2 regions of the Micromonospora violae genome follow, and region 1 is predicted to be linked to the other one. Evidence: riboswitches for the same ligand, from Rfam matches in the RefSeq annotation. Region 1 holds a riboswitch; the other holds the start of a gene.
The links. Region 1 has a riboswitch for thiamine pyrophosphate ahead of EV382_RS18560 (ECF transporter S component). Riboswitches for the same ligand answer to the same signal wherever they lie in the genome.
Positions count from the first base shown of each region.

Region 2: linked by a shared signal. The riboswitch ahead of thiE (thiamine phosphate synthase) and the one ahead of EV382_RS18560 (ECF transporter S component) in region 1 are both predicted to bind thiamine pyrophosphate.

Region 1 covers NZ_SHKK01000001.1:4,211,649-4,214,811, forward strand. Annotated here, with positions in the region: gene EV382_RS18550 (AAC(3) family N-acetyltransferase) at 1-23, opposite strand, end outside; gene EV382_RS18555 (alpha/beta fold hydrolase) at 53-901, opposite strand; TPP riboswitch at 1,008-1,112, shown strand; gene EV382_RS18560 (ECF transporter S component) at 1,186-1,773, shown strand; gene EV382_RS18565 (ABC transporter ATP-binding protein) at 1,896-3,163, shown strand, end outside.
Region 2 covers NZ_SHKK01000001.1:4,893,078-4,896,240, reverse strand. Annotated here, with positions in the region: gene EV382_RS21785 (ThuA domain-containing protein) at 1-1,541, opposite strand, end outside; TPP riboswitch at 1,912-2,021, shown strand; gene thiE (thiamine phosphate synthase) at 2,016-2,642, shown strand; gene thiO (glycine oxidase ThiO) at 2,636-3,163, shown strand, end outside.

The DNA.
Region 1 (3,163 bases):
GGCCCGTTGGCGCCCGTCGTCACCACGACTCTCCCTCGTTGGCCCGCACCGCTCAGGCCGTTCCGCCGGCTTGGGCCGTTCCGCCGGTGCGGGCCAGGATCGCCTCGGCGAGCGGGGCCGGGGCGGTGTCCGGGATCCAGTGACTCACCCCGGCGAGCTGCACGAAGCGGTAGTCACCGGTGACGTTCGCCGCGCACGCCTCAGCGGCGGTCCGGCCGATCGCGACGTCCCGGTCACTCCAGACGTACGTGGTGGGCACCGCGACCGGGCCGACGTTGGCCAGGTCGGCGCGGGACATCGCCCGGTACCAGTTCAGCGCGGCCGTGAGCGCCCCCGGCTCGCGCATCGGGTCGGCGTACCGGTTCACCCGGGAGGAGTCGCCCACCCCGCCGAGCAGCTTGCGAAGCGCCGTCGCGTGCCACGCCAGCAGCACCTTCTCCGCCTTGTCCGGCTTGCGGAACAGCGCCATGTACGACGAGCGGGCCTTCTGTTGCCCATCGCTGGCGAGGGCGTGTGCCATGGCTGCCGGATGCGGTACGGACACCGCGGTCAACGTGTGGACCCGCTCGGGCTGCCGGGCGGCGACCGCCCAGGCCACGACCGCGCCCCAGTCGTGGCCGACCAGGTGGACGGCGTCCAGCCCGAGCGCGTCGAGCACCGCCACCACGTCGGTGACGAGTTCGGGGATCCGGTAGTCGGCCACCGCCGAGGGTCGGGCGCCGGGCGAGTAGCCGCGCTGGTCCAGCGCGTACGTGCGCAGCCCACCCGGGTGCAGCCTCGGCGTCACGTCGTCCCACTCACCGCTGTGTTGCGGGAAACCGTGCAGCAGCAGGACGGGTACGCCGTCCGGTGGACCGTCGACGGTCACGTCGAACGTGAAGCCTCGCGCGTCAACCCGCATGATCGGAAGCGTACCCAGGCTCGGGCCGGACGGCCGCTCCCGCAGGTCAGGCGGTGCCCAGCTGGGCTGGCGACCAGGGTCGGTGTTAGCGTCAGCGAGACAACTTCATATCCGACAGGGGAGCGCACAGCGCTGAGAGTGCGGGCACGCCCGCAGACCCTCGAACCTGATCTGGGTAATGCCAGCGCAGGGAGTTCGGTCGACCTCCAGCCGCGCCGCAGTCCGGTGCCACCGGGCGCGGCGTGCGTCTTCTCCTGGTTCTCTTCCTAGAACTGGGAGCAACCATGGACAACACCACCAATCGTTGGCGCACCATCGACATCGTGGTCGCCTCGGTGATCGCTGTCGCCTTCGGCGTCATCTTCTGGGCCTGGGGCCTGGTCTGGAGCGCCACCGAGGGTGCCTTCGCGTTCTTCCCGCCGGCGCAGACGCTGCTGTACGGCGTCTGGCTGATGCCGGCGGTGATCGGTGGGCTGGTCATCCGTAAGCCTGGCGCCGCGCTCTACTGCGAGACCGTGGCCGCGGTCCTGTCCGCGCTGCTGGGCAGCCAGTGGGCCGGCACGGTGATCCCGCAGGGCATCGTGCAGGGCATCGGCGCCGAGCTGGCCTTCGCCGCCTTCCGGTACCGGTCGTTCCGGCTGCCGACCGCGGTGTTCGCCGGTGCGCTGACCGGCCTCAGCGCCGCGCTGTTCGACTTCTTCGTCTGGAACGTCGACTACGCGCTGACCGACTACCGCATTCCGTACGCGCTGCTCACCATCGTCAGCGCCACCGTGATCGCCGGTTTCGGCGGCTGGCTGCTCACCAAGGCCCTGGCCAACACCGGCGTCCTGGACCGCTTCCCCGCCGGCCGAAACCGAGCCCTGATCTAACCCACCCCCACTCATTGGCGTTGATCAAGAGGTTTGCGTCAGCAAATCGGCTTCCGGTGACGCAAACCTCTTGATCAACGGGGGGCAAGAGGGGCAGGGCGGGGCTGGGAGGGGGTGGGGTCGTGGGCGGGGTACTGCTGCGGGGGTTCGGGTGGCGGCACGCCGGGCGACGGGCCTGGGCGGTGCGCGGGGTGGACCTGCAGATCGAGGCCGGGGAGCGGGTTCTGCTGCTCGGACCGTCCGGGGCGGGTAAGAGCACCCTGCTCAGCGCGCTGGCGGGGCTACTTCCCGAGGACTCCGGCGAGCAGGAGGGCACCGTCGAGATCGACGGGCTCGACCCCCGCAAAGGGCGGGAACGGGTCGGCGTGGTCTTCCAGGACCCGGAGACCCAACTGGTCATGGCGCGCTGCGGCGACGACGTCGCGTTCGGGCTGGAGAACCGGGGCGTGCCGGCCGACGAGATCTGGCCCCGGGTGGACGAGGCGCTGCACCGGGTCGGCTTCCCGTACCCCCGGGACCGCCACACCGCGGCGCTCTCCGGCGGCGAACAGCAACGCCTCGCCCTGGCCGGCGCGCTGGCCCTGCGCCCCGCACTGCTGCTGCTCGACGAGCCGACCGCCAACCTCGACCCGGCCGGGGCGGACCTGGTCCGGCACGCGGTGGCCAGCGCGCTGGACGCCGACACCACGCTGATCCTGGTCGAACACCGGGTCGCCGAGGCACTACCGCTGGTCGACCGGGTGGTCGTCCTGGAACCGGGTGGCGGCGTCCGCGCGGACGGCACCCCCGAGGCGGTCTTCGCCGCCCACGGCGCCGCCCTGGCCGCCGAGGGGGTCTGGGTGCCCGGTCACCCCATCGCGCGCCGGACGGCCACCACCAGCCCCGGGGAGCTGCTGCTCACCGCCGACCGGCTCGGCCTGCCGCCCCGGCTGGGCCACATCGACCTGACGGTACGCGCCGGTGAGGCACTCGCCGTACGCGGACCGAACGGTGCCGGGAAGTCCACCCTGGCGTTGCTGCTCGGCGGTCTGCTGCGGCCGGGCAGCGGGCGGGTCACCGCGTCCCCCGAGCTGGCCGACGCGCACCACCGCACTCCCCCGCACCGGTGGCGGGCCCCCGTGTTGGCCCGGCGGATCGGGTCGGTCTTCCAGGATCCGGAGCACCAGTTCGTCACCAGCACGGTCTTCGACGAGCTGGCGCTCGGCCCGCGCCGCACCGGGCAACCCGAGGCGACCGTCACGGAGACCGTGGCCGGGCTGCTGGACCGGCTGCGGCTGACCCGGCTCGCCGCTGCCAACCCGTACACCCTCTCCGGTGGCGAGGCGCGGCGGCTGAGCGTGGCGACCGCCCTGGCCACCGCGCCACGCCTGCTGATCTGCGACGAACCCAC
Region 2 (3,163 bases), 680 kb from region 1:
CGGTTCGGGTTGTCCGAGTTGGCGTCCGGCCCGTAGTCCCCGACGTACAGGGTGTTGGTCTTCGGGTCGGTGCCGATCCGGAACGGGTTGCGGAAGCCCATCGCGTAGATCTCGGGACGGGTCTTCTCGGTGCCCGGCGCGAAGAGGTTGCCGTCCGGGATGGTGTACGTCCCGTCGTCCTCGGGGTGGATCCGGATCACCTTGCCGCGCAGGTCGTTGGTGTTGGCGGAGGTGCGCTGCGCGTCGTAGTCCTGGCGACCCGACCGCTCGTCGATCGGCGAGTACGAGTTCGACTCGAACGGGTTGGTGTTGTCGCCGGTGGCCAGGTAGAGGTTGCCCTCGCCGTCGAAGGTCATGCTGCCGCCCGCGTGGCAGCAGGTGTTGCGCTGGGTGTCGACCCGCAGCACCTGCTTCTCGCTGGCCGGGCTGATGGTGTCGCCGGTCACCGTGAATCGGGACAGCAGGTTGCGGGTGACCCCGTCGTTCGGGGCGTAGTACAGGTACACCCAGTTGTTCGTGGCGAAGTCCGGGTCGAGCCGGATGCCGATGAGGCCGTCCTCGTTACCGGTGAAGACGTCCAGGTCGATGGCGGTGACGGTGTTGCCGGTGTCCGGCTTCACGATCTGCACGCGACCGTCGCGCTCGATGTAGAAGACCCGCCCGTCGGGGGCGATGTCCAACTCCATCGGGTTGCTGGTGTTGCTGTCCAGCGTGACCTTCTCGAAGTTGGAGGTCTTCGAGGCGCCACAGTCGGCGTTCTCGACGCCCGCCGCGGTCCGGATGCCGCCGAGCAGGTGGGAGAGGAACTGGGGCTCGGCGTACGACTCCCGGGTGTGCCCCAGACCGGTGTACCAGGAGCGGCCACCGTCGTAGTCCTGACACCAGGCGACCGGGTGGTCCGCACCCATCGCGCCAGCGCCGGGGGTGTAGCTCTTCTCGTCCAGGCTGGCCAGCACGTGGACGTCCGGCCGGGGGTTGCTCTGGTAGTTGTACCACTCGTCGAACCGCGACCAGCGGTCCGGCAGTTCGGCGGTGGACGGGTGGGCGTGGTCCTCCACCTTGACCGTGGCCGTCTGGTTCTGCGGGTGGTTGGCGAAGTACGCGCCGACCAGGTCGCCGTACCAGGGCCAGTTGTACTCGGTGTCCGACGCGGCGTGGATGCCGACGTAACCGCCGCCGGCCTTCACGTAGCGCTCGAACGCCGCCTGCTGGTCGGCGTTGAGCACGTCACCGGTGGTGGAGAGCCAGATCACCGCCTTGTACTTCGCCAGGTTGGCGTCGTTGAATGCGGCGCCGTCCTCGGAGTTGTCCACGGTGAATCCGTTGGCGGCACCGAGCTGCTGGATGGCGGCGATGCCGGTGGGGATGGAGTCGTGCCGGAAGCCGGCGGTCTTGGAGAAGACGAGGACGGAGAAGGGATCGGCTGCGGCCTGTGCCGCCTTCGGGGCCACCTGGCTGACCGGGGCTGCCGCCTGGGCATCCCGGGCGGGGGCCTGGGCGGCCGCCTGGGCAGGCGCGCCGAACAGGGTTGTCGAGGCCATGGCCAGGGAAACTAGGGTTGCGGTGATGGGTACGCGGGCACGACGAGAACGGGACACGCCGCCTCCTGTGTCGTAGTGACAGAGATCGCGGGAGTCGGCTCGCCGAATGCCGTCCCTGATGGAGCCGGTGGATCACACCGTGCCAGGGTGCCCCCACCGACATTTTGTCGAATCGCTGAACAAATTAATTCGGCTGGCTCGATGTCGGGCAAGATGCAGACGGGTAACGGTTCTGCAACGGTGGGCGACATTCCGAACAGGACCACATGAAGTGCCCCATGGATCTTGCTCGTTTTTTGCCCGGCCGGTCCGCCGGCCGTCGCCCACCCCGCGCCTTGGCAGGCCGGCGGATCTGTCGTACGGTGACACGCAAGTAACCCACGGGAGCCCGGTGTACCGGGCTGAGAGGGGGGCTGACAGCCCCCGACCGTCGAACCTGATCCGGGTAATGCCGGCGCAGGGAGGAGCGTTGCCGTGCCGTCCCTGGCTCGATTGCATCTCATCACCGACACCCGACCCGGTCGCGACCCACTCAGCGTGGTGCGCGCCGCCCTCACCGTGGCCGGAGCCGACCTGGTGGTGCAGGTCCGGGTCGAGGACTCCGCCACCGACCGCGAGGCGTACGACCTGACCCGGAGGGTGCTGGCGCTCTGCGCGCCGTACCGGGCGACCTGCCTGGTCAACGACCGGTTGCACGTGGCGCTGGCGGTCGGCGCCGCCGGCGGGCACGTCGGCGCCGACGACCTGCCGGTCGCCGCCGCCCGCCGGGTGCTCGGCCCCACCGCCGTGCTCGGCGCCACCGCCCGCGCGCCGGGCACGGCGAACGAGGCCGTCGCGGCGGGAGCCAGCTACCTCGGCGTCGGGCCGTGCCACCACACCGGCACCAAGACCGGCCTACCCGATCCCATCGGACCCGCCGGGGTGCGCGCCGTCGTCGACGCCGTGGACGTTCCGGTCATCGCGATCGGCGGCGTCACCGCCGCCCGGGTGCCGGCGCTGCGGGCCGCCGGGGCGTACGGGGTGGCGGTGGTCGGTGCCGTCTCCACCGCCGCCGACCCGGCACGGGCCACCGCCGCGCTGATCGAGGCCCTGACGTGCTGACCGGCCGGTCCCCGTCAGCGCCGTCGAGCGACCGGGTCCGGCCGGACGTGGCAGTGGTGGGAGCGGGGCCGATCGGGCTCGCGATCGCCTGGCGGTGCGCCCTGCGCGGGCTGCGGGTGGTGGTGCACGATCCGGCACCCGGCTCGGGGGCGTCGGCGGTGGCCGCCGGCATGCTCTCGCCGGTCGCCGAGGCGTACTTCGGGGAGCGGCAACTGACCGAGTTGCTGCTGGCGTCCGCCGCCCGCTGGCCGGCGTTCGCCGCCGAGCTGACCGAGACGACCGGCATCGACATCGGCTACCGCACCGAGGGCACCCTGCTGGTCGGGCTCACCGGCGACGACCTGGCCGAGGCGCGCCGGCTCTGGGCGTACCAGCAGGGGTTGGGGCTGCCCGTGACGCCGCTGCGCCCCAGCGAGCTGCGCGACCGCGAACCGGCGCTCGCCCCACGGGTGCGCGGCGGTGCGATCGCGCCCACCGACCACCAGGTCGACCCCCGACTGCTGGTGCCGGCACTGCGCGCG